Regions from separate parts of the Paenibacillus sp. FSL P4-0127 genome, predicted to be linked through region 1. Evidence: a T-box and tRNA genes for the amino acid it is inferred to sense, from the RefSeq annotation. Region 1 holds a T-box; the other holds one or more tRNA genes.
What was found. A T-box is a leader RNA that pairs with one kind of tRNA and senses whether it is charged. The one in region 1 lies ahead of tyrS (tyrosine--tRNA ligase), so its partner is inferred to be a tRNA-Tyr.
Positions count from the first base shown of each region.

Region 2: it encodes a tRNA-Tyr, which carries the amino acid that the T-box ahead of tyrS (tyrosine--tRNA ligase) is inferred to sense. The anticodon was not compared.

Region 1 covers NZ_JBBOWY010000001.1:5,871,786-5,886,903, forward strand. The annotation lists gene NYE74_RS26380 (ATP-binding cassette domain-containing protein) at 87-722, shown strand; gene NYE74_RS26385 (nuclear transport factor 2 family protein) at 958-1,401, opposite strand; gene NYE74_RS26390 (hypothetical protein) at 1,413-1,931, opposite strand; gene NYE74_RS26395 (sensor histidine kinase) at 1,921-3,681, opposite strand; gene NYE74_RS26400 (response regulator transcription factor) at 3,678-4,358, opposite strand; gene NYE74_RS26405 (TetR/AcrR family transcriptional regulator) at 4,621-5,193, shown strand; gene tyrS (tyrosine--tRNA ligase) at 5,245-6,504, opposite strand; T-box leader at 6,553-6,762, opposite strand; gene NYE74_RS26415 (isoprenylcysteine carboxylmethyltransferase family protein) at 6,938-7,453, opposite strand; gene NYE74_RS26420 (glycerol-3-phosphate responsive antiterminator) at 8,063-8,623, shown strand; gene NYE74_RS26425 (MIP/aquaporin family protein) at 8,794-9,606, shown strand; gene glpK (glycerol kinase GlpK) at 9,841-11,331, shown strand; gene NYE74_RS26435 (glycerol-3-phosphate dehydrogenase/oxidase) at 11,526-13,202, shown strand; gene NYE74_RS26440 (manganese catalase family protein) at 13,267-13,836, opposite strand; gene NYE74_RS26445 (spore coat protein CotJB) at 14,166-14,441, opposite strand; gene NYE74_RS26450 (spore coat associated protein CotJA) at 14,446-14,697, opposite strand.
Region 2 covers NZ_JBBOWY010000001.1:2,029,481-2,044,598, forward strand. The annotation lists gene NYE74_RS08965 (nucleotidyltransferase-like protein) at 1-713, shown strand, start outside; rRNA gene NYE74_RS08970 (16S ribosomal RNA) at 1,073-2,638, shown strand; rRNA gene rrf (5S ribosomal RNA) at 2,742-2,858, shown strand; tRNA gene NYE74_RS08980 (tRNA-Ile) at 2,896-2,972, shown strand; tRNA gene NYE74_RS08985 (tRNA-Ala) at 3,070-3,145, shown strand; rRNA gene NYE74_RS08990 (23S ribosomal RNA) at 3,354-6,414, shown strand; tRNA gene NYE74_RS08995 (tRNA-Asn) at 6,624-6,696, shown strand; tRNA gene NYE74_RS09000 (tRNA-Ser) at 6,769-6,860, shown strand; tRNA gene NYE74_RS09005 (tRNA-Glu) at 6,935-7,006, shown strand; tRNA gene NYE74_RS09010 (tRNA-Val) at 7,122-7,197, shown strand; tRNA gene NYE74_RS09015 (tRNA-Met) at 7,213-7,286, shown strand; tRNA gene NYE74_RS09020 (tRNA-Asp) at 7,360-7,436, shown strand; tRNA gene NYE74_RS09025 (tRNA-Phe) at 7,454-7,529, shown strand; tRNA gene NYE74_RS09030 (tRNA-Thr) at 7,550-7,625, shown strand; tRNA gene NYE74_RS09035 (tRNA-Tyr) at 7,629-7,714, shown strand; tRNA gene NYE74_RS09040 (tRNA-Trp) at 7,727-7,800, shown strand; tRNA gene NYE74_RS09045 (tRNA-His) at 7,823-7,898, shown strand; tRNA gene NYE74_RS09050 (tRNA-Gln) at 7,913-7,987, shown strand; tRNA gene NYE74_RS09055 (tRNA-Gly) at 7,995-8,069, shown strand; tRNA gene NYE74_RS09060 (tRNA-Cys) at 8,081-8,154, shown strand; tRNA gene NYE74_RS09065 (tRNA-Leu) at 8,166-8,251, shown strand; tRNA gene NYE74_RS09070 (tRNA-Leu) at 8,273-8,352, shown strand; gene NYE74_RS09075 (ArsR/SmtB family transcription factor) at 8,636-8,962, shown strand; gene NYE74_RS09080 (hypothetical protein) at 9,318-9,638, shown strand; gene NYE74_RS09085 (DMT family transporter) at 9,733-10,629, opposite strand; gene NYE74_RS09090 (AraC family ligand binding domain-containing protein) at 10,644-11,504, opposite strand; gene NYE74_RS09095 (GxGYxYP domain-containing protein) at 11,669-13,774, opposite strand; gene NYE74_RS09100 (HAD-IIA family hydrolase) at 14,000-14,836, opposite strand; gene NYE74_RS09105 (ABC transporter substrate-binding protein) at 14,855-15,118, opposite strand, start outside.

The DNA.
Region 1 (15,118 bases):
TACTATTGTTTTTATCATTACAATAGGATTATCCTATGAATTGAAAATGAAATTATAGGTAACGCTTTTTTTAAGGTGGTAGGGGAATGACATCTGATATTCTTGTGACTTTAACAGAAGTTACGAAGAAATACGGTAATCGGGATGTTTTAACGGATATTTCGCTTACTATTAGGCAGGGGGACTGTATTATATTAAGAGGAAGCAACGGATCGGGAAAAAGTACGCTGCTTCGAATTGTGTGCGGATTAATTCCGTTAACTTCGGGCCAAAGGTCACTGAAGCATCCCAAATTAGTGATCGGTTATACACCTGACCGGCTATCAAAATTAAGAATGACATCAACCGAGTATCTGACCCACATGGGGAAAATATCCAATATGCCTAAAAAGGGTCTTCCGGCCCGTATTAAGGAGCTGCATGCGTTTTTTAACCTTGAGCAAAGCCATAGTTTAAAGATGACGCATTTCTCCAAAGGGATGCTGCAAAAAGTCAATTTAATGCAAGCTATGATCAAAACGCCGGATTTGCTTGTTATGGATGAGCCGTTTTCGGGGCTGGATAAAGAATCAACCAAGCATTTGCTTGCCTCCTTGAAAAAAATAAAAGCCGACGGGACGTCCATTTTGGCTGCTGTCCATGAATCCTGTGATGGAGAGCTATGCATTTTCCGCAGCATATCTATTTATTGTTGCAGCTGTCCTTTGTTATATACTCGTTGATATTGAAACATCCAACCAGGAACCCGTGACCGTGCTGCATAGCGGCAGTATATTTAAACTATATTCAGCTAAACTGCTATATAGCTGGATCTTTACGGTTCCGCTGGCTTTGTATGCAGTCCTGTTTCCGGCCATATTTTGGCTATGTTATTCTTGTTTATGCTCCTCCATAAACGAAGGCTGGATTCACCACAGTCTTAAATCATTATATTTTGTCAAGATGCTCGGGAGCTCGCTACGCTTGGTACGGAGGAAGCTCCATCACCTTCAGCGCGCCGTCCGTTTTTTTCACCGTATACGTGAATTGGTTCGTAACCGTATCGAATTCCCTGGTCTCGAACAAGGTTCCGTCCTCGAGCTGGAACGTTACCGTAAACTTATACGAATCTGCGCTTTCCCCGGTCCCGGCGGTAATTTCCTTCAGCGAAATATCCGGGAGCAGCTTTAAATATTGCTCAAATAAATGCTGTTTGTCGTCAGGGTCGGCATCGGGGAACAAATTGATGAGCCCCTCGTAGCTGCCGCCGTATAACGCGGCCAATTGTTCGGCGTCCTTTTCGGCGATGGCCTGCATATAACGTTCCAATGTTTGGCGCGGACTCTCGTCGGCCTTCATGCCGCTGCATCCCGCGAGCAGCATGACACAGATGATGAAACAAGCGAATGCGATCTTTCTCATCGTTCTCCCCCTTACTTCAAGGTGATCTCTTTTTCCCAGGTCAACTCGTTGTTCTCGTCATTCGCAAATATAAAGATGACCCAGCCTTTCTCGCCCTTCATCGAATCCGGATAGAAGAAGCCGGAAAACTGGCCGTTGCCGCTAATGTAGAATCCGTCCTCCCCGGTCTGGCCATGTTCAATCGCTTCTTCGAGCGTATTGGCGATCTCGTTTTGATCCGAAACCCACTTCATTTCCTTCAAAGCGTATCCTTCCGGAGCTTGCTTCACGGTGAAATCAAAGCTGTTGCCTTCGATCGGTTTGGCCGTCTGGTCGATGACGATTAATATTTTCTCTTCCGGGCCGGCTGCATTTTCGGCCTGCGGGGCAGCGTTGCCGGCTTGCGTGCCGGACTCGGATACCGCAGGCTTTTCGTTTGCGGTGTTAGGGTTCGACCCGGCGCCCGGTTGATTGCCGCATGCGGACACAAGTATCAGCAGCAGAACGAACAGCGCTGGTACAAGATAGATTCGTTTGTTATTATTCTTCATCATAATTTCCTCCGTTTTCCTTCAGGGTAAAATAAACCGCGACGCCCTGATGTGTATTTCTGGACCCATACTCGCTATGATGGAGCTCCAGTATATGCTTGACGATGGCAAGCCCCAGCCCCGTTCCGCCATGAAGGCGATCCCTGGAACGCTCCGCCCGGTAGAAGTGATCCCAGATCCGGCCCAAATCCTCCTCAGCCAGCGGCGCTCCGATATTTTCGAGAACCACGGTTATTGTCCCTACAGCCGTCCGCCGGATGTCGATTGTAATGACGGTGCGCTCCACGGCATGCCGAATCGCGTTGCTCAGCAAATTCAATACGACCTGTTCGAGCCGCCGGGGGTCTGCCGTTACGAAGACTTCTTCCCCTGCCAAGCCGTCCAGCTTCATTTGAAGATGCTTGTTCTCCAGCTGCCGGGTAAATGAATCGGCCGCCTTTTGAATCAGGCGAGGCAGGGATACGCTTCTTGGATGCAAGCGTATGGCCTTGGCTTCGTATTTGGACAGCTCCAGCATATCCATGATGAGGTCGTTCATCCGGTCCGTTTCCTTGACGATGAGGGCAAGGTAACGTTCCCGCTTGTCGCCGGCCACACCGTCCTGCAGCCCTTCCGCGAAGCCTTTCACAATACCCAGCGGCGTTTTCAATTCATGGGAGAGATTCGCGATCAGCTCTTTCCGAAGCTGTTCGGAACGCTCCTTCTCGCTCATATCCGTCCGCAGCTGCTCGTTCGCCGCGGTCAGCTGCTTTAACGTAGCGTCCAGATTACGGGATAATGCGGTCAGACTGCGGGACAGCTCCCCGAATTCATCCTTTGCCCGGATTTCCGGCTGCACGGTAAAATCCAGATCGGCCAGACGAGCTGCCGTGCGGCTTAGCGCAACTAACGGGCGGGAGATGATCCGGGAATAGAAAAACGACAGCAGCAGCACAAGCACAAGGATGACCGGCGCCGCATAAACGAAATATTGCCGGAGAATGCCAACCGCTTCCCCAACCGGCTGCAAGGAAGCCATGACGAATAAATACCGGATCCCGCTTCCGTCAACCGGCAGCGGCTGAATGATCACCGCGTAGCCGAGACCGCTCCATTGATCCTTCCATTCCTTGCGGACGCTGCGCCCTTCCTGCAGGAGCGCGGTGCTCTGCTCCGCATCCGGCGCCCATTCCTTCAGCGCTTCGTCCGCCAAGGTGTCCTGGTATAGCGGATTGTACGACCGGTTCTCGGGAAGCAGCAAATCCGTTACTTTCCCGTGCACGCGAACCAAGCCATCCTCCAAAGCGGCGTCTTCCCGCCGAATGTACGCAGGCTGCATAATGGTGTCCTCTTCATCCATGAAAATACCGTCAACGACGATGCGGTCCCCGACTTGAATGCCGTGGGGAATGTCGTCTAACGTCATGCCTTCCGGCGTAATGGGAAGCGTGACGGTCGTGCTGTCCGACAGCAGTTCCAGAAAATAAGGATTTACGGCCTTTCTTTCAAATTGCCCGTTCAGGAAGAAGGCGCTGGCATCGTTATCGTTCATAAAAGCGCCGAGCAGCCGTGCTGCACGCTGTTCATTGAATGGCGCCTCATTGATTTGCTGCGCGAGTTGGTTCATATTCCGTTCCAGCGCGCCGATTTTGGACATGCGGTAAAACCGTTCGAAATACAAGCTCTCCGCGAGCATAACCAGGGAAAAAATAATCAGAATCAACAGCGACGTGACGGCAAAAAGCTTATATACTACGCTGTTCCTTCTCAAGGTATCATCTCAAACTTATAGCCGGAACGGATGACGGTGCCAATATAGCGGCCCTCGTCTCCGAGCTTGGCTCGCAGTTTTTTGATATGGGTATCGACCGTCCGTGCATCTCCCAAATAATCGTACCCCCATACCCCATCCAAAATATACTCCCTAGGCAGCACCTTGCCATAGTGCTTTATAAGAAAAAGCAGCAAGTCGTATTCCTTCGGCGACAGGTTGACCGGATTTCCCGCCACCGCTGCCGTATGCGCCTTTCTGTTAACCGTTAAATCGCCGTAAACTAGCAATTCCCCTTCGCGCCCCACGGTTCCTTCCGTTCTTTTCATTAACGCGACCGCTCGCGCGACCAATACCCTGGGGCTGAAGGGCTTAACGACATACTCATCGGCGCCGAGTTCGTAGCCCATAATTTGATCATCGTCTTCGGACTTTGCCGTGATCATGATGATCGGTACGTCCGACTTCTTGCGGATGCTCCGGCATACCGCCCATCCGTCCAGCTCCGGCATCATGATGTCCAGGACAACCAGGTCGACGGATGTCCGCTCGAACGTATCAAGGGCGATCCTGCCATTGCTTGCCTCGTATACTTCCCACTGCTCTCTTACAAAATAATCCGTTATAAATTCACGCATCAGCGCATCGTCTTCGACCAGCAAGATCCTTCGTTTCATCGCCGCGCACGCTCCGTATGCTTAATTACCGCCATGCTGCCAAACCCTTTCCTAATCGTCTTGAAATGCATGCTCGTTCATGTACGCTTTCACCTCCGACTGCCCCCAAAAAGCAGTCTAGAAGAATCTTGTGTCCTTCGTGTGTACTTTACTGTACAACATAAAAATGCATCCTTACATTGTATTTGCTATAACGGCGTATTACAATGTAAAAACAACCACCCTGACGAACGTTCGTATCAATATGGGAAGGAGCATGGATTTGACAGCCGATGCGATTAAGAAAGTAGCCCGCCGGCATTTTGCTTTAAAAGGCTACGAAGCCACTTCATTGGATGCTATTGCTAAAGAAATCGGAATTAAAAAGCAGTCTCTCTATACGCACATCCAAAGCAAAAGCGAGCTGTTCAGCACGGTATTTAAAGAATCCGTCGACGGCGAACTCGCTTTTGTAAGCCAATACTTTGCCAATTTAGCTGAAGATGCGTCATTACAGGATCAGTTATACCGGTTTATTGCCCAGTATAAAACGAGATATAGCCGGGAGCTGAATTTAAGGCTGATTCTTTATCTGGGTTTTCTTGTTCCCGAGCAACAAGGCGATGAAATACAAAAGACCGTAATGCAATACTTTCAATTCACGCAGGATAAAATATTATCCGCTTTGAAAATAAGTTCCTTGAAGTTGCGGGTCAGTCACGAGAAATTCGCCATCGCTTTTATGAATCTTCTGGAAGGGATGCTTGTCGAGCTCATTTACTCCGGTCCGGATTCGTTTGACTTGCGACTGGAGGCTTCATGGGATGTATTTTGGCATGGGGTATCCCGGGAATAAGTTTAGTTAAAAGGCCGCCCGGTATCTGAAATCGGGCGGCCTTTTCATGGCCTACTGGAACTTAACGAGGTGATAGCTTTTTTTCCCGCGGCGAATGACGGCGTAGGCTTGATGCAATCGTTGGCCTTCCCCCACGACAAGGTCGGGATCCGTTGCTTTAAACCCGTTCAGATAAACGGCTCCGGCTTGAAAATCTTCCCTAGCTTGTCTTTTGGACGGCGCGGCCCCCGACAAAATCAATAATTCCAACAACGTCATTTTCTCACGCTTATCGACATGAATCGTTGAAACTCCGCAGGATACGGCTTCCAAATCGTCCGGAGCTAAAAGATGCAACTCTCCCCGAAACAAGATCTCCGATGCTTTTTCGCATGTTGAAGCTTCCTGTCCTCCATGGACCAAAGCGGTAACTTCTTTGGCAAGTGCGCGCTGTGCCGCTCTTTCTTCAGGCTTGTTCGTTAAAGCCTCTTCATATTCCAAAATTTCCTCGCATTCCAGGAACGTAAAGTACTTCAGAAACGGAACAACGTCAGCGTCGTCCGTATTAAGCCAGAACTGATAAAACTCGTAAGGAGAGGTCAACTGCGGATCAAGCCAAACCGCTCCGCCTGCGGTTTTTCCGAATTTCGTTCCATCTTTTTTCATAACCAGCGGCATGGTCAGACCATAGGCTTTCTTGTGCAAAACTTTATCGATCATTTCCAGGCCTGCGGTGATATTTCCCCATTGATCGCTTCCTCCTATTTGCAGAGCGCAATCGTATTCCTTATGGAGAAACGCAAAATCGTAGGCCTGAAGCAGCATATAGCTCAATTCCGCAAATGAAACGCCTTGGTTTAAACGGGATTGAACGGTTTCTTTGGCCAGCATGTAATTTATCGTGAAGCAGGTTCCGCAATCCCTGAGAAATTCAATGATATTTATGGAAGCAAACCAATCGTAGTTGTTAAACACCCTTGCCGCATTAGGAGCATGGTCAAATTCCAGGAAACGCGAAAGCTGGAGCTTAATGCTTTCGGTCCATGCCTCCACCGTTTCTTTGGTGTTGATCGGCCTTTCCACCGATCTGCCCGTAGGATCGCCGATCAGCCCCGTGGATCCTCCAACTAAAGCGTAAGGCGAATGACCTGCCAGCTGAAATCTTCGCAAGGTTAAAATCGGAAGCAAATGGCCAATGTGCAGACTGTTGGCCGTCGGATCAAACCCCGCATACAGGCGGATCGATCCTTCCGCAAGTTTCTTTGCCAATCCCTCCAAATCCGTACATTGATGAATCAATCCGCGAAATTTCAAATCCTCCAGCAAGTTCATGTTCCAATCCTCCTGTAGTTAAAAAATGGATAAAAAAAGCCGCTCCTGAAAAGGAGCGACTCTTGCATCGCGGTACCATCCTTCTTTAAAGATCCATTTGATCTTCATCTCTAGCCTATAACGGGGGACCGTTCGCTATCCTGGCGAAAGCGAAAAGCTCAGGGGTGTAATTCACAGATGATATTCGCTGATTCTCACCGGCCACCAGCTCTCTGAAGAAGGGATAACCTGCTTAATGAAACCCGTCATCGCTTGAATGATATTCAGTTTTCCTTCCGAACGTTCGTAAGGACAGTATTTCATATCTATTCTGTTTTGTCAACCGCACGATAATTATAACTAAAATACCCGGCAAACCTCTTGCCGTGACGTCGCCACAAAAAATAGCCACTCTTTAAGAATGGCCGTCAGGAACCGCTTGGTTTTATTCCATCTAATACTGCCGGAACTTCTGCTTCATCATTTTTTCCTCCAGCCGGATGCGGTTGAACAGGGTGAGAAGATGCAGGGTGAACAGCGGCGCAAACACGATCCAGGCCTTCGAAATAATTGCAAAACTCAATACCTCCGGGATAATGTTCAAAAAATAATTCGGATGCCGGACATATTTAAACAGCGGGCTTTCGATCAACTCATGGTCCTTGGCAATATACAATTTGAAGGTCCAAAAGCGACCGAGCGTGCGGATCACATATACGAGGAACGCCATTGCAACCGCGTAAATCAACAGCCCGATATACGTATGCGCACCGATCGGCACATCCATTACGAAAGCGTAAACGATCGTGCTTATGTAGATGAGGAATTGCACCACGATCAGCAACTTGCTGTTGGTTTGCCCGTATTCCACCCCCCCGCCCGCAATGATCTTTGCTTCGTTCCGCCCGGAAATAATGGCCGAAGGCACGCGGAACAGGGTGAGCACGATCAGTATGATGCCGGTAATCATTTCTAATTGTTCCCTCCTCTTACAATTTCATTTGTGCTCGCTTATTGATAAATTATTGATTCATTATGTTGGTTTTACTTTATAATGATTCAGTGAATTTGATTATTACTACTCCTCAATAAAATTTTCTCCTTCCCTTGCTCCTCCTTCAAAATCTCCACCGCCTCGCCTTTGGCCTGGATGTACGCGGCCGCGGCCCCTACGCAGCGTTCGATAGTCGAATAGGCATTTTTTCAAAATATAGTCCATCTTTTTATTTCCCCTACGTGTCAGTCTGCAAAGTTATGATAACTTACAACATCTTGCCAGCCAATACATAAAACATATCTCCTATATATGCGTGAGAATACAAGGATTCGGTTGCAGGGATTTTCGGAGGGTGTTCACGAACATATAAAAGGCGATCATTAGTGAACGCCTAGAGCATATATTTACTTGCTGCCTTTAATGATAACGTTATCCAGCGGACGACCTGGCTTCAGCATATGAGAAAGGCGCGGAATCTATGTGCTTGCATAGGATTAAAAACGCATTTATCATGGGATGTACAGTTAAGCATGGCTTTCATGCAAAATAGGGTTGGACTGTTTGAGCAAAGGGGCCTGAAATATGAATTTCTATGAACAGCGAATTTTACCTGCGTCGCGGCAGATGAAAGATTTGGAGAAGGCCGTGGCATCATCGTATGAGTATCTGGTGCTGCTGGATGTCCATATCGCCCAGCTCAAGCACGCCTGCGGCATGGTGCATCAAGCGAACAAGAAGCTGTTTTTGCACATGGACCTGATTCAAGGCCTGCAAAGCGACGGGCACGCGACCGAGTATCTTTGCCAGGAGTACCGGCCGTACGGGATATTGTCCACCAAGTCCAGCGTCATTCAAAAGGCGAAGCAAAAAGGCGTCGTCGCCGTGCAGCGCATCTTCTTGATCGACAACAGCGCCTTGGAGAAAAGCTGCAAGCTGCTGGAGAGCACGCAGCCGGATGCCATCGAAGTTTTGCCCGGCGGCATGCCGAGCGTGATCCGCAAGGTGAAAGACAGAACGAACCTGCCGATCCTGGCGGGCGGATTCATCTCTTCAAGGGAGGATGTAGAACTGGCTCTGCAAGCGGGCGCCGAAGCGGTGACCACCTCGAACAAAAATTTGTGGCGAGAATTTGAAAAAAAGTGATTGACAACGTTTACAAATTTAAATAAAATTTGAATCAAGTTAATAATGTTACGGAGACTTGGAGATCTACATGGAACGTGCCCTCATCCCCGCATGGGCGGTTTAGGCGCACACTTGATGTAGGTCTTTTTGCGTTCTCTGAACATTCATAATCATTGGGAGGGGTTATCATGTCAGCGTTTTGGGGAGAGTTGATTGGAACCATGATTCTGATTGCACTGGGCGGAGGCGTATGTGCGGGCGTATCGCTTAAAAAATCTTTTGCGGCAAATTCGGGTTGGATCGTCATTGCGATGGGGTGGGGGCTGGCGGTCGCGATGGGGGCGTATGCGGTAGGTTCGATCAGCGGCGCCCATCTCAACCCGGCGCTCACCTTGGGCCTGTCGCTGATCGGGAAATTCCCCTGGGCCGACGTCCCCTCGTACATCGCGGCGCAAATGCTTGGGGCTATCCTCGGGGCCGTCATCGTGTATCTGCATTATTTGCCGCATTGGATGGCAACGGAGGATCCGGGCACCAAGTTGGGCGTATTCGCAACCGGTCCGGCCGTGTACCATCCTTTCTCCAACTTGATGAGCGAAATGATCGGAACGTTCATCCTGGTGCTGGGAATTTTGGCCATCGGCGCCAACAAGTTTACGGATGGGCTAAACCCGCTGATCGTCGGCTTTCTCATCGTCAGCATCGGCTTGTCGCTGGGCGGAACGACCGGGTATGCGATCAATCCGGCGCGCGACTTGGGGCCGAGAATCGCGCATGCGCTGCTGCCGATCGCGGGCAAAGGCGGCTCCAACTGGAAGTACGCCTGGATCCCCGTCGTAGGGCCGCTGCTGGGCGGGGCGCTGGGGGCGTTATTTTACAAGAACGTATTTTTGGGCCAACCGGACCCGGCCATTTGGGTCGTCGTGGGCATCGCGGCCGTCCTCTTCGGCATCGTGCTCATTTTCTCCGGCAAAAGCGCCAAGTACAGCGTGTCAATATAGGCGCCATCATCTGCTCGATCATACTCAAATTTTTAAAGAGGTTGTTCAAAAAGTCATCTTTTGATCACGAAGCAGGTCAAGAAGCGAAATCGACGTCGAATCTTGAATTCAGCCGGCCTTCCGGTGCTCACGTACCCAAATCGTACGCTACGCTCCTCAGTCCCTAGCTTCATCCAACCTTCTCGGTGCTGAAAACCTGACTTTTTGAACACGCAATTAAAGGGGGAACTTCACATGGAAAAATACATTTTGTCGCTTGATCAAGGTACAACGAGCTCCAGAGCCATTTTATTCAACAAAGCGGGCCAAATCGTCCACGTCGCGCAGAAGGAGTTCACGCAAATTTTTCCCGAGCCGGGTTGGGTGGAGCATAATGCCCTGGAAATCTGGGGAACGGTGCTCGCCGTCATCGCGACTTGCCTGATCGAATCCGGCGTAAAGCCAAGCCAAATCGCCGGCATCGGCATTACGAACCAACGCGAGACGGTGGTCGTATGGGATAAGGAATCCGGCCGGCCGGTCTACAATGCGATCGTATGGCAATCCAGACAGACGAAATCGATTTGCGACGAGCTGCAAGCCGCGGGTCACGGCGAATTGTTCCGCTCCAAAACAGGGCTGCTGATCGACTCTTATTTTTCGGGCACAAAGGTCAAATGGATTCTGGATCATGTTCCGGGAGCCCGGGAGAGAGCGGAGAACGGCGAGCTTTTGTTCGGCACGATCGATACGTGGCTGATATGGAAGCTGACCGGAGGCGAGGTGCACGTTACCGACTACAGCAACGCTTCGCGCACGCTCATGTACAATATTCATGAATTAAAATGGGATGATGAGCTGTTGGAGCTGCTGACGATTCCGAAGCAGATGCTGCCTGAAGTGCGTTCCTCTTCCGAAATTTACGGCAAGACGGTCAATTACCATTTCTTCGGTGAGGAAGTTCCGATTGCCGGCGCCGCCGGCGACCAGCAGGCCGCCTTGTTCGGGCAAGCTTGCTTTAAAAAAGGCATGGCCAAAAACACCTACGGCACCGGATGCTTCATGCTGATGAACACCGGCGACCAGCCCGTTCATTCTTCGCATGGTCTGCTGACGACGATCGCCTGGGGCATCGACGGCAAGGTCGAATATGCGCTCGAGGGCAGCGTTTTCGTGGCGGGCTCCGCGATCCAATGGCTCCGCGACGGCCTGCGCATGATTAAGGAGTCGAAGGACAGCGAGCTGTACGCCAGCAAAGTGGATACGACAGACGGCGTGTATGTCGTTCCGGCGTTTGTCGGACTGGGGACGCCCTATTGGGACAGCGAAGTGAAAGGAGCCATCTTCGGCCTGACGCGCGGCACTTCCAAAGAACATTTTATCCGCGCCACCCTGGAATCGCTCGCTTACCAGTCCAAAGATGTGCTCAGCGCCATGGAGGCCGACTCTTCGATTGAGCTTACGAAACTGCGCGTGGACGGCGGAGCGGTGCAGAACAATTTCCTGATGCAGTTCCAGAGCGATATGCTCGGCGTACCTGTGGAATGCCCGCAAATTTATGAGACGACAGCGCTCGGCGCCGCTTATCTGGCCGGTCTGGCCGTCGGATACTGGGAGAGCCGGGATGAGATTGCGGCGCAGTGGAGCATCGACCGCATCTTTACGCCGACGATGCCGGAAACGCAGCGCAATGAATTGTACGCTGGCTGGGGCAAAGCGATTGAGGCCACAATGGTATTCAAATAAGGCCGGAAATATGCTACAATTTTTAATAAGTTAATATTTAAATTCGGTTGGAGAAGCTTGAAACCGCAATTACACTTTAGCCCAGGGCCGAGGTGTTGTTGCGGTTTTTTTGTTCACTTCTATTTGTTCACTTCTACTAGTGGTTGTTGAACACGCACTATTACGCCGTCTTTATGGCGAGGGAGGTTATTGGGATGACAGTAAGATTTTCCGCAGCAAACCGCAAAGCGATGGTGGAAGCCATGAGGCAGCAGCCGCTGGATATCATTGTGATCGGCGGAGGGATTACCGGGGCCGGCATCGCCCTGGATGCGGCGACGAGGGGGCTGCAAACGGCGCTGTTCGAAATGCAGGACTTTGCCGCAGGCACCTCCAGCCGCTCGACCAAGCTGGTGCATGGCGGTCTTCGCTACCTGAAGCAATTTGATATCAAAACGGTGTCCGAGGTCGGCAAAGAACGCGCCATCGTTTACGAAAACGGCCCGCATGTGACAACGCCGGAATGGATGCTGCTGCCCCTGCACCGCGGCGGCACGTTCGGCAAATTCAGCACGGGCATCGGCTTGCGTGTCTACGACTTCCTGGCCGGAGTCAAGCGCAGCGAACGGCGCCGGATGCTGCCGCTGCAGGAGACGCTGGCCCGCGAGCCGCTGCTGAAACAGGAGGGGCTGCTGGGCGGCGGTTATTATGTGGAATACCGGACGGACGACGCCCGCTTAACGATAGAAGTGATGAAGGAAGCCGTTCGCTACGGCGCAAAGGCTATGAATTATATGAAGGTCGAATCTTTTTTATATGAAGACAACAAGATCGCCGGCGTGCGCGTGGTCGATCAATTGGACGGCTCGGCGTATGAGTTCCGGGCAAAGAAAATCATCAACGCCTCGGGCCCCTGGGTCGACGAGCTTCGCGACAAAGACGGGTCCAAGACCGGGAAGCACCTTCAATTGTCCAAAGGGGTCCATCTGGTTATCGATCAGTCGAAGTTTCCCTTGAAGCAGGCGATTTACTTCGATACGCCGGACGGGCGGATGGTCTTCGCCATCCCGCGCGACGGCAAGACGTATGTAGGCACGACGGATACGTTCTACAAGGCCGATCCTGTTCAGCCGGTCATGACGAAGGAAGACCGCGATTATATTATGGCGGCAATTCGCTACATGTTTCCGACGGTTCAGCTTGCCGAGGCGGACATCGAATCCAGTTGGGCCGGCGTGCGGCCGCTTATTTATGAGGAGGGAAAAAGCGCCTCCGAAATTTCCCGCCGGGATGAAATCTGGCAATCTTCGTCGGGACTTATTACGATCGCGGGCGGCAAGCTTACCGGATACCGCAAAATGGCCGAAACGATCGTCGATCTGGTCATGCGGCTATTAAGCCAGGAGGAAGGGCTCAGGTTCGTGGCGGCGAAGACGAAAAACATGCCGATTTCCGGCGGCCATGTGGGCGGCTCCGACGCCTTTCCGCAGTTTGTTCGGCAAAAAAGCGAGGAAGGCGTTCGCCGCGGTTTGGATGCTGCGCTTGCCGAGCGCTGGACGCGTCTGTACGGCTCCAACGTCGACCGGCTATTCGAACTCGCGGAGCGCCGGCGGGAAGACGCGGAGCGGAGCGGACTGCCGCCGGAAGTGCTCGTCCCGCTCCTGTACGCTATAGACGAAGAAATGACCGTCAAGCCGGTTGATTTCTTCATTCGCCGCACGGGCGCGCTGTTCTTCAACATCCGTTGGGTGCGCGAATGGAAGCAGCCTGTGATTGAATTTATGTCCTCCGCCCTCGGCTGGACCCTTAAGCAGCGCGACGCATATACGCAAGAGCTGGACACCGCCCTGCATCAAGCGGTCGTTCCGCAGGTGGAGCAAGGAAGGGAATAAAGCTCTCCCTAGGAAAAAAATAAGCCCCGCAGTTTCCAGCGGGGCCATCTTCTAGCTTATCACCTCAAAACACCTTCTTATGCTCCCGGTCCTCCTTCAAAATCTCCACCGCCTCGCGGAACCGCAAGCTGTGCACGATTTCGCGCTCGCGCAGAAACTTCAGACCGTCTTGGATGTCGACGTCGTCGGTCATGTCGATCAGCCACTGGTATGTAGCCCGCGCCTTCTCCTCGGCGGCGATATCCTCGTACAGGTCGGCGATCGGGTCGCCTTTGGCCTGGATGTATGTGGCGGTCCAAGGAACGCCCGCCGCGTTCTCGTAGAACAGCGCCTTGTCGTGGTTCACGTAATACGGGTCCATCCCGGCGGCCTTCAGCATCTCCGGCGTCGCGTCTTTGGTCAGCTTGTAGACCATCGTTGCGATCATTTCGAGATGCGCGAATTCCTCCGTGCCGATATCGTTCAGGAGCCCGATAACCTTGTCGGGGATCGTGTACCTTTGGTTCAAATAACGCAACGCGGCCGCCAGTTCCCCATCGGCTCCGCCGTACTGCTCGATCAGTAGTTTGGCCATCCGAGGGTCGCATTTGCCTACGCGAACAGGATATTGCAGCTTTTTCTCATATATCCACATATCGCCTAATTAACCTCCTTTAGCTTCAATCACAGGAAGAGGTAGTTCAAAAAGTCATCTTTTGAAGATATAAGAAAGAGTTGACAACTAAGTATCGCCTTCCTTATATCGCAAGAAAAACTACCGCTAATCGCGTGGTCTGTCTTCCTTGAATTACGTCGATAGACGTTTTTCTTATCACGAAGCAGATCATGGAGTGGTTTCGACGTCGAATCTTGAATTCAGCCGGGCCTTCCGGTGCTCACGAACCCAAAACGTACGCTCCGCCCCTAGCCCCTAGCTTCATCAAACCTTCTCGGTCCTGAAAACCCGACTTTTTGAACACACACTTAAACCTGCCAAGGCCACGGGCTTTGCGACCATTCCCAGGGGAATTTCGAATAGGCTCGCCCAAAGTTTTGCAGCGGTCCGTAAAGCTGCTGAAAATGATTGGCAAGCTGTGTCCGTTCCCGGGTCACTTGGTTAAACTGCTGAATGGCGGCCAGGTCATCGGGGTGCGTGTCAAGGTACAGGTTTAGCTCGACCAGCACGAAATCCAGCGCCTGCAGCTTTTCAAGCAGTTCATAATATTGCGAATCGAACGGCTTGTTTGCATTCTCACTCATGGGATCACCGTCCTTTTCCCCATTTGGATTCATAAGGGCTGTACAAAGCGGGCCACAACGTACCGTGTCTCAAAGCCTCCATCGGGCTGAACTGCGGCAAATTCGGCGGTTGAAAATGTATAAATAACTGCGGAGGGGTGCTGTATGTTTTGTGGGTGATCGGCGGACAAGGATCAAATGGGCCAATGAAGGGGGTATACACGCGCTCTTGGGGATGGTTCAAAGAAATTTCCTCCTTTTTCGGGACAAATTTCATGCTGTCAGGAAACCATCATTTCCCTGCATCTTACCAATAACATATGACGTTCGCCCAGATAATGAACCGAAAATCCGCAAAAATCGCAAAAAAACATCGCCGCTGGCGGGGCTTATGCCCGCGCAAACTTCTCCTCCCCTCTCTACCAGCGCTTCGTCTTTTCCCCCGCCGAAATTTATAACTCAACTTTCGGGGAGCAAAAATCAGCTTTAGTCCTTGAATTGAAGGTGTTCAAAGAATTAAGATATTCGGACGGAAGAGGTGTCTGGCTTAACCTTTATAATCCTTGCTTGCCAGTCAAGTCGAAAACCGATCGTGGCAAAAACCACGGAAGTGCGCTGAAAGCTTGAGAATAGGGAAGTGGGGTAGGCGGCAGATTAACACTCGATGTCCGGGAGACTTCGCACAATTATCCCGTTTG
Region 2 (15,118 bases), 3.8 Mb from region 1:
GGGTCGAGCATTGCCTAAGCGGTGACGCTCATTATCAGCTTTTGCATCTCGATTGCGGCGACATTGAAGATTGGGTCATTGCCGGAGATAACCGGGAACTGGTCAAATCCTTTTTGCATGGGGAGATTATTTGGGACATTGCCGGGGAATTGGCGGCTTTCCGTTCATATATCAATCAGTTTGAAGACGGCATTAGGGAAAAGCGCAAATTGAAAGAGTTCGCGAAATTCCTTATGATGTACAGCGAAGCCAAGAAGCTCACCGCGGCCCAGGACTTGCTGGATGCGTATTACAGCGTGCTGCAGGCGCTCAAGCATTATGCCCGGATCGAGCTGATCGAGCAGGGGATACTGCCGGAGAGCCGGGTGTGGGAACAGGTGCGGTCCTTAAACTCGGTCGTTTACAAATTGTTCGACGAGCTGACGGATAATTCGGAGACGCTGGAGCAGCGCATCCAACTCGTTCTGCTAGCTTGCGAGTTCTCTTTGACAAGCAAAATGGAAAGCTGCTGTTCGCCGCTCTTGCGCATATTAGGCAGCCGCAAGGAAGCCTGGAGCATTCAGGAACTGATGCAGCTTCCCGAACTTGTTCATGTGAAGGACGAACTTCCCCTCGTGCTTCGAAGATTGGTGTATAGGGGGCTGATAAAGGAGTCCGCCAAGACCCAAAAAGAAAGCAAAGGGGAACAACGCGAATTGCGGTATTGGGTTTAAAAAGGCCGTTTGAAGTTCCTATATAATTCCTGCAACTTAGGGGGTTGACTCCTGGCTTGAATCTGTGATACATTATATCTCGCCCTTAAAAAGGCAACGAAGTTTTGAAGCGTCAATCGGCATTATGCCGAAGATTTCTTTAAAAAAACTTCTTGACTTAATAAAGGCTGATGTGATATATTAAAAAGGTCGCTGCTGAAATGAAATTAGCGACAAAATAAGATGAGATTGAGCTCGGCGTTATGCCGAATTGAATATCATCATGAATGGTTTGATCTTTGAAAACTGAACAACGAGTGAGTATTAAATGAGAATTAAAATTCTCGTCAGTTTTTCTAAATGAGCAAGTCAAACAACCTTTATTGGAGAGTTTGATCCTGGCTCAGGACGAACGCTGGCGGCGTGCCTAATACATGCAAGTCGAGCGGAGTTAATCGGGAGCTTGCTCCTGATTAACTTAGCGGCGGACGGGTGAGTAACACGTAGGCAACCTGCCCGTAAGACCGGGATAACTACCGGAAACGGTAGCTAATACCGGATAATCAAGCTTCTCGCATGAGAGGCTTGGGAAAGGCGGTTCTGAATTTATTCAGGGCTGTCACTTACGGATGGGCCTGCGGCGCATTAGCTAGTTGGTGGGGTAACGGCTCACCAAGGCGACGATGCGTAGCCGACCTGAGAGGGTGAACGGCCACACTGGGACTGAGACACGGCCCAGACTCCTACGGGAGGCAGCAGTAGGGAATCTTCCGCAATGGACGAAAGTCTGACGGAGCAACGCCGCGTGAGTGATGAAGGTTTTCGGATCGTAAAGCTCTGTTGCCAGGGAAGAACGTCTTCTGGAGTAACTGCCAGGAGAGTGACGGTACCTGAGAAGAAAGCCCCGGCTAACTACGTGCCAGCAGCCGCGGTAATACGTAGGGGGCAAGCGTTGTCCGGAATTATTGGGCGTAAAGCGCGCGCAGGCGGCTGTTTAAGTCTGGTGTATAATCCTGGGGCTCAACTCCGGGTCGCACTGGAAACTGGACGGCTTGAGTGCAGAAGAGGAGAGTGGAATTCCACGTGTAGCGGTGAAATGCGTAGAGATGTGGAGGAACACCAGTGGCGAAGGCGACTCTCTGGGCTGTAACTGACGCTGAGGCGCGAAAGCGTGGGGAGCAAACAGGATTAGATACCCTGGTAGTCCACGCCGTAAACGATGAGTGCTAGGTGTTAGGGGTTTCGATACCCTTGGTGCCGAAGTAAACACATTAAGCACTCCGCCTGGGGAGTACGGCCGCAAGGCTGAAACTCAAAGGAATTGACGGGGACCCGCACAAGCAGTGGAGTATGTGGTTTAATTCGAAGCAACGCGAAGAACCTTACCAGGTCTTGACATCCCTCTGACCGCTGTAGAGATATGGCTTTCCTTCGGGACAGAGGAGACAGGTGGTGCATGGTTGTCGTCAGCTCGTGTCGTGAGATGTTGGGTTAAGTCCCGCAACGAGCGCAACCCTTGACTTTAGTTGCCAGCAAGTGAAGTTGGGCACTCTAGAGTGACTGCCGGTGACAAACCGGAGGAAGGTGGGGATGACGTCAAATCATCATGCCCCTTATGACCTGGGCTACACACGTACTACAATGGCCGGTACAACGGGAAGCGAAGTCGTGAGATGGAGCGAATCCTAGAAAAGCCGGTCTCAGTTCGGATTGCAGGCTGCAACTCGCCTGCATGAAGTCGGAATTGCTAGTAATCGCGGATCAGCATGCCGCGGTGAATACGTTCCCGGGTCTTGTACACACCGCCCGTCACACCACGAGAGTTTACAACACCCGAAGTCGGTGAGGTAACCGCAAGGGGCCAGCCGCCGAAGGTGGGGTAGATGATTGGGGTGAAGTCGTAACAAGGTAGCCGTATCGGAAGGTGCGGCTGGATCACCTCCTTTCTATGGAGAATCGCTTCCTGCGATGGAAGCATTCAAATAGCTAACTTAGGTTAGCGAACTTACTCACTCGTTGGTCAGTTTTGAGAGTTCAAACTCTCATGCGTTTGGTGATGATGGCGGAGGGGTTCCACGCGTACCCATCCCGAACACGACCGTTAAGCCCTCCAGCGCCGATGGTACTTGGACCGAAGGGTCCTGGGAGAGTAGGACGTCGCCAAGCGCAGCCCATTTTTGGGTGCATAAATAAATATTGTTATGGGCCCTTAGCTCAGTTGGTTAGAGCGCACCCCTGATAAGGGTGAGGTCGGTGGTTCGAGTCCACTAGGGCCCACCATAAATCCCATAACATGTGCTGCATTTTTTGGTAGAAGTCGCCGATAATTCATTCGGAATCGCCTTCACAGCAGGTGTTAATTTTGGGATAAATCTATGGGGCCATAGCTCAGCTGGGAGAGCGCCTGCCTTGCAAGCAGGAGGTCAGGAGTTCGATCCTCCTTGGCTCCACCATACTTTATTGTTTCCAACACTTACCGGTTGAACGGTAAGGCAGGAGATGATAAGATATTCTTCCGCCGGTAAAACGGCGAAGAAACTTGATCCTTGAAAACTGGATAACGAAACGAAATTTGCGTTTTAGAACAATCCTTTTAGCTGAACTTGTGTCAACACAAGTGAAGATATTAGTGGTTTGATATTTTCCTTCGGGAAAAATCATGGTTAAGCTACTAAGAGCACACGGAGGATGCCTAGGCGCTAGGAGCCGAAGAAGGACGTGGCGAACAACGAAACTGCCTCGGGGAGCTGTAAGCAAGCATCGATCCGGGGATGTCCGAATGGGGAAACCCGGCTGGGGTAATACCTAGTCACTCATCACTGAATCCATAGGTGGTGAAGAGGCATACCAGGGGAACTGAAACATCTAAGTACCCTGAGGAAGAGAAAACAATAGTGATTCCGTCAGTAGCGGCGAGCGAACGCGGATTAGCCTAAACCGAAGAGCTTGCTCTTCGGGGTTGTGGGACGTCTCACATGGAGTTACAAAGGCGGAGGTTAGACGAACAGGTCTGGAAAGGCCGGCCAGAGAAGGTAAAAGCCCTGTAATCGAAAGTCTCCGCCCTCCGAGACGGATCCCGAGTAGTGCGGGGCACGTGAAACCCCGTATGAATCCGCCAGGACCATCTGGTAAGGCTAAATACTCCCTAGCGACCGATAGTGAAGCAGTACCGTGAGGGAAAGGTGAAAAGCACCCCGGAAGGGGAGTGAAAGAGAACCTGAAACCGTGTGCTTACAAGAAGTCAGAGCCCTCTATATGGGTGATGGCGTGCCTTTTGTAGAATGAACCGGCGAGTTACGTTTGCAAGCAAGGTTAAGCTGAGAAAGCGGAGCCGCAGCGAAAGCGAGTCTGAATAGGGCGAATTTAGTTTGCAGGCGTAGACCCGAAACCGTGTGATCTACCCCTGTCCAGGGTGAAGGTGCGGTAACACGCACTGGAGGCCCGAACCCACGTACGTTGAAAAGTGCGGGGATGAGGTGGGGGTAGCGGAGAAATTCCAATCGAACTCGGAGATAGCTGGTTCTCCCCGAAATAGCTTTAGGGCTAGCCTCGGTGTGACAGTCGTGGAGGTAGAGCACTGATTGGGTGCGGGGCCCGCAAGGGTTACCAAGCTCAGTCAAACTCCGAATGCCATAGACTGATTCACCGGGAGTCAGACAGTGAGTGCTAAGATCCATTGTCAAAAGGGAAACAGCCCAGACCATCAGCTAAGGTCCCCAAGTGTGTGTTAAGTGGGAAAGGATGTGGAGTTGCACAGACAACCAGGATGTTGGCTTAGAAGCAGCCACCATTTAAAGAGTGCGTAATAGCTCACTGGTCGAGTGACTCTGCGCCGAAAATGTAACGGGGCTAAACACACCACCGAAGCTATGGCTTGAATCGACTTCACTGCTTCTTTGAGGCGGTGATAACCAGGTACATTTTTGCCGAAAGCAACCGATGAATATTGTTCAAAGGTTTCGGCCAAATGCACCTCGGGGTTAAACACAGGACTTCGAAGCAGGAGTGAAGTCGATTCAGGGGTAGGGGAGCGTTGTGTATGCGTTGAAGGTGTACCGTAAGGAGCGCTGGAGAGTACACAAGTGAGAATGCCGGTATGAGTAACGAAAAGATCAGTGAGAATCTGATCCGCCGAAAGCCTAAGGGTTCCTGAGGAAGGTTCGTCCGCTCAGGGTAAGTCGGGACCTAAGGCGAGGCCGAAAGGCGTAGTCGAAGGACAACAGGTTGAAATTCCTGTACCACCGTAATCCGCTATGAGCGATGGGGTGACGCAGGAGGGTAGTGACGCGGGGCGATGGAATGCCCCGTCCAAGCAGTGAGGCTGGTGTGTAGGCAAATCCGCACACCGTAAGGCTGGGCTGTGATGGGGAGGGAAAATTTACAGTACCGAAGGTCATGATCTCACACTGCCGAGAAAAGCCTCTAGCCAGGAGAAGGTGCCCGTACCGCAAACCGACACAGGTAGGCGAGAAGAGAATTCTAAGGCGCGCGGAAGAACTCTCGTTAAGGAACTCGGCAAAATGACCCCGTAACTTCGGGAGAAGGGGTGCCCCGGTAGGGTTTATAGCCCGAGGGGGCCGCAGTGAAAAGGCCCAAGCGACTGTTTAGCAAAAACACAGGTCTGTGCGAAGCCGCAAGGCGAAGTATACGGGCTGACGCCTGCCCGGTGCTGGAAGGTTAAGGGGAGCGGTTAGGGGTTAAACCCGAAGCTGTGAACCGAAGCCCCAGTAAACGGCGGCCGTAACTATAACGGTCCTAAGGTAGCGAAATTCCTTGTCAGGTAAATTCTGACCCGCACGAATGGCGTAACGACTTGGGCGCTGTCTCAACGAGAGATCCGGTGAAATTTTAATACCTGTGAAGATGCAGGTTACCCGCGACAAGACGGAAAGACCCCATGGAGCTTTACTGCAGCTTGATATTGGACTTTGATACGATTTGTACAGGATAGGTGGGAGCCTAAGAAGTGGGAGCGCAAGCTTCCATGGAGGCGCCGTTGGGATACCACCCTGATCGTATCGGAGTTCTAACCCGGTACCGTAAGCCGGTACGGGGACCGTGTCAGGCGGGCAGTTTGACTGGGGCGGTCGCCTCCTAAAGAGTAACGGAGGCGCCCCAAGGTTCCCTCAGAATGGTTGGAAATCATTCGCAGAGTGCAAAGGCAAAAGGGAGCTTGACTGCGAGACTGACAAGTCGAGCAGGGACGAAAGTCGGGCTTAGTGATCCGGTGGTACCGCATGGAAGGGCCATCGCTCAACGGATAAAAGCTACCCTGGGGATAACAGGCTTATCTCCCCCAAGAGTCCACATCGACGGGGAGGTTTGGCACCTCGATGTCGGCTCATCGCATCCTGGGGCTGAAGTAGGTCCCAAGGGTTGGGCTGTTCGCCCATTAAAGCGGTACGCGAGCTGGGTTCAGAACGTCGTGAGACAGTTCGGTCCCTATCTGTCGTGGGCGCAGGAAATTTGAGAGGAGCTGTCCTTAGTACGAGAGGACCGGGATGGACGCACCGCTGGTGTACCAGTTGTTCCGCCAGGAGCACAGCTGGGTAGCTAAGTGCGGACGGGATAAGCGCTGAAAGCATCTAAGCGTGAAGCCCCCCTCAAGATGAGATTTCCCAATTAGTAAGACCCCTTGAAGACGACGAGGTTGATAGGCCTGAGGTGGAAGTGCAGCAATGCATGGAGCTGACAGGTACTAATCGGTCGAGGGCTTATCCAAAACTCTACCCACCAAAGTGACGTGAAGCTTCGAAGCTGAGTCCGAGTACTTTGGCGGGGCCCAAAAATATACCCCAAAAAGTGACGCGAGGCTTCGTAGGTAATTCCGATTACTTTTCGGGGACCCCGGGAACTGAATAGGGGCTAACACGCAAATCAAGTTTCGTATCCAGTTTTCAAGGATTAACGCCTTGAAAACTTAATTAATGTTCCCTGATAGCTCAGTCGGTAGAGCACTCGACTGTTAATCGAGTTGTCACAGGTTCGAGTCCTGTTCGGGGAGTCATAGTCCCCAGAAAGTGTGGGTTTGCTTCTAAACTTATACCGATTACTTTCTGGGGGCCCAAAAACACGTGGAGAGGTGTCCGAGTTGGCCGAAGGAGCACGATTGGAAATCGTGTAGGCGTCACAAGCGTCTCGAGGGTTCGAATCCCTCTCTCTCCGCCATAACACCCAAAAAGTGAAGTTATGGCTATGATGGAGTTTCCGATTACTTTTCGGGGGCCCGGCATAAATCATACGGCCCGTTGGTCAAGGGGTTAAGACACCTCCCTTTCACGGAGGTAACAGGGGTTCGAATCCCCTACGGGTCATTGCTTTCTTAATATGTTTCAAATGGGGTTAAGAACCCCTTGGGAAGAGGTTTATTTACAGAAGTACTTGATTTGTTGCTATGTTATCTGGTACAATAAGATTTGTCTTTTCCATGGAGGCTTAGCTCAGCTGGGAGAGCATCTGCCTTACAAGCAGAGGGTCGGGGGTTCGATCCCCTCAGCCTCCACCATATTGTATATAACGACGCGGGGTGGAGCAGCCCGGTAGCTCGTCGGGCTCATAACCCGAAGGCCGCAGGTTCAAATCCTGCCCCCGCAATTAACTCCATAATTAGTAATGAGGAGCTTAGGCTTGCTCGAATCGGTTTGTGGAGTTGGCAATTTATCAGTGTGGAGCCGTGGTGTAGAGGCCTAACATGCCTGCCTGTCACGCAGGAGACCGCGGGTTCGAATCCCGTCGGCTCCGCCATTTATAACTAATTGCAAGGCTCGGTAGCTCAGTCGGTAGAGCAGAGGACTGAAAATCCTCGTGTCGGCGGTTCGATTCCGTCCCGAGCCACCATTAAAAAACAAAAATTAAAAGCCGGTGTAGCTCAATTGGTAGAGCAACTGACTTGTAATCAGTAGGTTGGGGGTTCAAGTCCTCTCGCCGGCACCACGTGGAGGCTTAGCGAAGTGGCCAAACGCAGCAGACTGTAAATCTGTTCTCTGACGAGTTCGGTGGTTCGAATCCATCAGCCTCCACCAGTTTTATCTAATAGGGGCATAGTTTAAAGGTAGAACAGCGGTCTCCAAAACCGTTAGTGTGGGTTCAATTCCTGCTGCCCCTGCCAGTTTTGAAACTTGAATAATATGGCGGTCGTGGCGAAGTGGTTAACGCACCGGATTGTGGCTCCGGCATTCGTGGGTTCGATCCCCATCGATCGCCCCATATTTCAACTTTATTGGGGATTAGCCAAGCGGTAAGGCAACGGACTTTGACTCCGTCATGCATAGGTTCGAATCCTATATCCCCAGCCATTTATAAGCGGACGTGGCTCAGCGGTAGAGCATCGCCTTGCCAAGGCGAGGGTCGCGGGTTCGATTCCCGTCGTCCGCTCCATTTTTATCTTTGGCGCCATAGCCAAGTGGTAAGGCACAGCTCTGCAAAAGCTTTATCCCCAGTTCGAATCTGGGTGGCGCCTCCATATTTTTATTTGCGGGAGTGGCGGAATCGGCAGACGCACAGGACTTAAAATCCTGCGGTAGGTGACTACCGTACCAGTTCAAGTCTGGTCTTCCGCACTTTGTATATATTTTATATTTGCCGGTGTGGCGGAATTGGCAGACGCGCGCGACTCAAAATCGTGAGGGAAACCGTGGAGGTTCGAGTCCTCTCACCGGCATCAATAACGTATTGGAAGTCCTCTGGAGATTCATCCTGAGGACTTTTTGCATATCGAGACATTCACAGCATAAAGCTAAAGCCTCCAATGAGCGTCCATTCCTTGACAGGAATATTCTGTTTTATGTATATTTTAAGCGACTGATGCAATAAAATATTGGAGTTAGGAGGTAGCCATACAGTGCGATTTCGGGTCTTGAAAGAAGCCCGAGTCGGTGATAACTAGAGAAATGACCACCTTTTATTTTAAGAAAAGAAACGTGCTGTATGGGAAATAGAATCATATGGACACAGCGGTATTAAGCGCACTTGCCGAATCTAACCGTTTACACATTGTTGAATTACTGCGTGAAGGCCCCCTTACTGTCGGGGGAATAACCGATCGCCTTCAGCTGCGGCAGCCTCAAGTATCCAAGCATCTCCGCGTGCTTCTTGATGCAGGAATCGTGGATATGCAGGCAGACGCGAATCGCCGGATTTATCAGCTGCGGCCGGAGCCTTTTCAGGAAATGGACGAATGGCTGGATTCCTATCGTCATATATGGAACGAGAGGTTCGATCGCTTGGATGCTTACCTTCAAGATTTGATGAATCCCAATAATAAACATTAGTAAGAGTAGAACTGGCGGCATTAGGGGTCGTTCCCTTTGCGGCCAGTTTTCCTTTAAGATTAGAAGTTGACAAACACTGAAAATTACTGTAAGTTGCGGCGGACGAGCTTGATGAGCTGATTTCCTGCTATTTGTCGGTTCTTAAACGGATTGATGGTTTTAAATATCCAGCAAGCCGGAGGTTACCGCATTCCACAGGTCGGCATGTTACTGCGGCTCATCGTTCCGCACCAATGAACGCCCCAAGTCAGCAATTTGTGAGAAACGCTCGAACGAGAGAGATGATATAGTATTCCGCAGATATTACTTTAAGTTGGGGAGTTGATCGCAAGAGATCGGGAAGATCATTTTAACTATGCAGCTGTCGCTGGATAGCGTGGTATCGGATGAACACCTGTGGATGATGCTGAGCGAAGAGATTTTAGAGGATTATTTGGAGTATTACAATACGGTAGACACAATCATGGTGGGGAAAAATAGTTACGCCTCACTGGCCGAGTATTGGCAGCAGGCGGAAAATTCGTCCAATGATCTGGAACGGGCGATAGCGCGGCGGATGAACGAAATTCCCAAAGTGGTCATCTCTCATTCCGATGTGGATTTAGTATGGAGAAACTCGGAGCAAATCCTGGTCACAGACGAGGAAACGCTCGCCCGGGAACTGGAAGCGCTGTAATCGGATTGCATTATCAAAAATAATATCAAGTTCGATTGAAACTTCACAGGCTTATCGCTAAAAGATAAGCCTGTATTATTTGTGGCATGCCTGATTAAGTCCGATTGCATTCATTCAGTTTGGGCGCCGGTTTCCGCTCCGAAATATAGGAGCCAACCAAGGCCAGCAAAGTTCCGATGATCGTGGCCCAGGTGATTTCTTCGTGTAAAAAAAGCGCTGAAGCTGCCACGGTGATCACGGGAACGATATAAATGTATACGCTCGTTTTCACCGCCCCAAGAATGCCGACCGCCAAGTTCCAGGTGACGAAGCACAAAGCGGATGCCCCCAGACCCAAGAATAGAAAGTTGGCAAGTATCGACAGATCCAGAAAACGCTGCATCCCAAACTTGAATTCGAACGGTCTCAGCAAGGGCAGCATAAATAGCAGGCCGTAGAAAAAAACTTTACGCGTGGCGCCGATTGTGGGGTGCTTCAATTCGCTGATTTTCCGCATGATGACGGAATACACCGCCCAGACCGCCGAAGCGAGCAGAGCCAAAAGGTCGCCGATCGGATGTACCTGCAGCAGGAAACGGCCGTTGAACATGATGAATGCGATCCCCGTCAGGGCAATGCCGAAACCCGCTATAAATGGCCCGGTTAAGGGTTCGTCTTTTAACAAAAAGTGAGCCAATACCGCCGTAAAAAAAGGTACGATCGATACGATGACGCCGACATTGGCGGCCAGCGTATAGGTCAATGCGACGTTTTCCAGAAGGAAATATAATGTTACGCCGCAAAGTCCAGCCGCAACGAACAGCAGTTCCTCGCTCCAAGACTTGCTTTTGACGGGATACGGGTAGAGCAGGAGGAGAAAGACGAATCCAAGGGTAAAGCGGAAAAAAAGAATCTCTATGGGAAGAAAGTCGGTCAGCAAGATTTTAGTGGAGACAAAGGTGGTCCCCCAAATGATGATCGTTGCTGCCGACAGGAGATGTCCGAACGTCATCTTACGCTGACTCCTCATACCGGAACATCCTTTGCCTGCTGCGGTGCGGTTTCGTTGTCGAAGATACGCATATACTGCTTGGGCGTCAAACCGATCAGCCGTTTAAAGAATTTAGTGAAATGGCTCTGGTCGCTAAAACCGCATTTCAAGGCAGCTTCCATCGGAGATACTCCCCGCTCCAACAGCCGTTTTGCCTGGTTGATGCGAATCGTCTCCAGGTAGCTGTATGGGGAAATCCCTTTTTGTTTGGTAAAAGATCGCAGCAAATGGTATTTGCTTAGTCCGGTCAGTTCACTGAGCCGATTTAGCGTGATGTTTTCAGGGAAGTGAGACTCCATATATTCGCATACCGTTCTGATTTCGGCACTCGGTTCATTGGCGGACAAACGGGGCGTGGCGTCCGAGTTATCCCGAAGCAGTTGCTCGATCAGAAGCAGGAGCATTTCTTCTTTATGAAAACCCGTCTCCCCTTCCATTAACAGTTGGTGCAAATCGTGCAGGTATCCGGCAAGTTCGCTGCGATAAAGAACCGTTTGGGAAAAGCGGGGCAAGTAGGCCGTTCCCGTAATTTCCTGCACGTACTGGCGCATGACTTCCGGATCAATATTAATGCAACGGTAGTCCAGCGATCTTCCGTCGACCTGTTCGCAGGCGTGGGGTTCGCGAAGGTTAAAAATAACGACATCCCCGCTATTGATGATATACTCCTTCCGATTGCACGAGAGCAGACGTTTGCCCTGTTCTATAAAGCCGATAACGTAATAATCGTGAAAATGGTTAGGAAATTTCTGCATTATTCCCACAAAGCGGTAAGCTTCCACGTTTAAATCAGGATCGAAAACAACCGTCCTGATTTCGCGCACATTGCGTGTCAACTACGTTGCACCTTCTCTCTTTACGAATGATGTTGTCATTATAATACATGAATTGAAACGATTCTTGTATGATATTGCTGCAACAGCCCCGCTAAGAAAAGCCCTTTCTTCATCCCATACGAGCAGGAAGAGAAAGGGCCTTGCTATCTCCATGTTGGTTTATGTTATTCGCTTGCTTCCATTTGCAAGCTTTCGCTTTCCAACACCCGTGGCTTGGCGGGCAGATCATACGCTTCGCGGATCAGCGAGAAGTAATGATCGCCGCGGACGGCTTCATATTCCGGCCCCAGCGCTTCGCTCATCCGGACGACGTCCGACGGCGTCATGCTCCAGGCGAGCAGGCCCAGGGAGACGAACAGCGGGGATTCGCCGTCCCAGCCGGCCTTGGCCTCCTCCAGGCTGCGCAGGCCGTCCTGGACCGTGCTGATGCCCTGGATCGTCGACACCGGCAGCGAATCGTTTAAGATCTCGACGCCGTGGCGATCTTCCCAGCTCAGGAACAGGCCGGGCGCTTTGTAATAGCGCTCGTAGGCGCGGGCGTAGGATTCGCCTAAAGGGACGTTTTCGCCGTCAATCCGGTTCAGCACGTAAGGCAGGCCCATGCCGGTTTTTTGCAGATACTTGTAGGACCGCTTCAAATAATCGGCGAAGGTCGATTCCGGCCAGGCTTCCGGATAAAAGTAGCCTGCGCCGGAAGGCCCGGCGATAATCAGGTCGTTCTCCGTCGCTGTTTTCCGGTAATAGTTCAGCATCGCCGGCGCCGCATCATACAGCAGCGGGCTCGAAGTCCAGTTGATCGGCACCTCGCCGCGGGCCGGATCGTCCCACAGATTCCGCATCTTGTGCTGGTTGTACTGGAAGTTGTCGCCCTCGCTGAACGTATAGGTGACGTAGATTTTGTTCTCCAGCTTGGGCGCCCGGGGAGCTTTCGCTTTGACCGGTTGGACTTTGGTGCCGGAAAAAACGGTCAGATTGCTGAACCAGTCGGCGGCCAGCACGTAAACCCCATAATTCGACGTCACTTCCACCGAGCTGAATTCGCCGGCAACGTCGTTGCTGAACCAGCCAAGGTAAGGCGTGCCCGGCTCGACCTCGGACAGAATTCGCTCAAACAGCGCTCTCTGCTGCGGATCGTTCACTTCGAGCCAGAACACCATCGCCTTATTGGCAACGGCATAGTCGCGCAGGTAGCCGTAAGGCTCCTTCTGCTCGGAGGACGGCGGATCAACGTTCCCGGCGGATACCTTGTATTGGTTCCACATGACAACGGAGGCGGTCAGCTCGCGCGTGCCCTCCGGGGGAGTAAAGCGGTAGACGAAATAACGCCCGTTATCGGCAAAACGGTGCCCGCCGTCTCCGGCGGAAACCTGCGAGTCCTGCCGGTCGAACAGGAACGGCTCTTCCTCCGGCGTGCCCGGAATGAACTGCGCGATCATCTCTCCGTCCGCTTTAACGACAACCTCGTGAACGGCAGAACCCCAGCCGTCCTGGGGAAAGGCGTCATCGAAACGCAGATAAACCGATTCATCCCCCAAAAATCCCGATAAATCCAAATCATACGTTCCTTTGTTGCTGGCGTCGCGGATCTGCTCGGCCTCCTCCGCGATCACTTCAAACGATTCGGGCAGCCCCGGCGGGATGCTGATCGAGGTGTTTGGGCTGAGCCCGATCAGCATGCGGTGCGTCGTTTTGCTCCATAAATTTTCGTATTGCCATGTATAGGCATCCATACGGTCCTTGAATTTGCCGCGAAGATCGTCGGCCACCTTCAAGTTATAAGGGGCCGCCTTAAGCAGCTCCGCTAGCTCGGGGCTGGCGACGACGGCGTCCTTCATCCCGGCCAAGGTTGTGGCAACGTTAATCGAGTCGGGCAGTTTAGGGTCGTAGATGATCATGCCTGTTATTTCGTTTTTGTATTTCCGAACAAGCTTCCAGTAATCGTCGTGCAGGGTATAGGGGACCTGAAGATCGTTCAGCCAGGTCAGCTTGCCTTCTTCCTGGTTCTCCAGCAGGTAAATCCTCGGTTCCGTGCGGTTAACGACCCCTTGCAAAGTGGCCAGCAGCAACCGGATGTCGCCGGGGATCTGGTACACGTCAGCGACATCGAGCCGCTTTGCCTTCGCAAAGGTTGGAAGCGCTTGCGATTTGGGCCAGCTGATGGTGTTTTTTTGCGGCTGCGCTGAGGATTGTGCGTTCGTTGAGGTGGTGCCTAGGGTTAAGGACAACGTGCATAACAATACGATACAAGTCATCGACAGCTTTCGAATCAAGCTCGTTCACCTCGGATCCTCATAATGTGGAGCCATCGTTGGCGGCCGGCCGCTCCTTCCCTCCTTCTTCGGCTTGTTCGCAAATCAAACGATAACACCTGAACAATATATTAAATATGTCTAATATTATTTGTCAAGCAAATAAAAGGGGAACGTTCACAGACGATCCAGGGCTTAACTGGCACCTCATGCGACGTTCCCCGATGTTCTTTTCGTTAGCTCGGCTTACTCTTTAACCGTTAACGTTTCGGCGGCGACAATCCGGTAAAGCTCCTCCATGCTGTTTACGACGATATCGGGATGGATTCCCGTTATCCGTTCACTAGAGGGGGTGTAAGGATTATCTACACTGCAATTTGTTATCCATACGGATTTCAAACCTGCCCGGATGCTGCCCAATATATCGGTATCCAAATTATCGCCGACCATAACGCAGTTCTCGGGAGAGACACCGCATTGCTTCATTCCGTAATGAAACATATATGGCTCCGGTTTACCGATGCACTCCACCGTGACGCCGGTTACAGCCTCAATAGCGGCCAACAGCGAGCCGGTCTCGGGAATTCGTTCCCCCGATACTCCGGGATGGTAAAGATCCCCGTTCGTGGCGATCAGACACGCTCCTTGCATAATATCCGCTGCGATTTGTTGAAGCTTCCCATAGTGGAACTCGGTATCCCGGCCAATGACCACAACATCGGCCCCCGCATCGTTCCAGGACACCGTTCGATGCCCTGCTTGTTCAACACTGCGTGCCAGACTCGCGCTTCCAATGGTTTTCACAGAGACATTTCCATACTTTTCTTTGATGTACGTTCCGGCGATATCCGTTACTGTGAAGATAGAGTCAGGGAGGACATCCATCCCCATGACCGCCAGTCGCTCCTTAATTTCTAATCCGTTCAAACGGGAATTGTTTGTCAAGAACGCATAGGAGATGCCCCTCTGCCGCAGCTGATGGAGCAGCGGGACAATCCCTTGAGATAGCCGATCGCCATGGTAAACGCAGCCATCCAGATCGAAAAAGCATACTTTGGTGTGAAAAAGAAAGCCCTGCTCCAAAACCAATCTCCTCCGCTTCTAGTTCAGCAAAGCATTTGACTGAGTCGCTGCGTCTTTGACGGCCTGGTCTACTGATTTTTGCTGCAGCAGCGCGGCCTGAATGTTATCCTGGACAATTTTGTACACTTTCGAGCCCGATGATCCCGGGAAATTATACCAAGGCACCATATCTTCGATTTGCTCATAGGTCACTTTGGCTGCCGGGTTTTCTTGCAGGAAATGGCCCATCAGCTGCTGATCTTCCAGTGCGCTATTGCGCGTTACCATGTAGCCGAAGCCCTG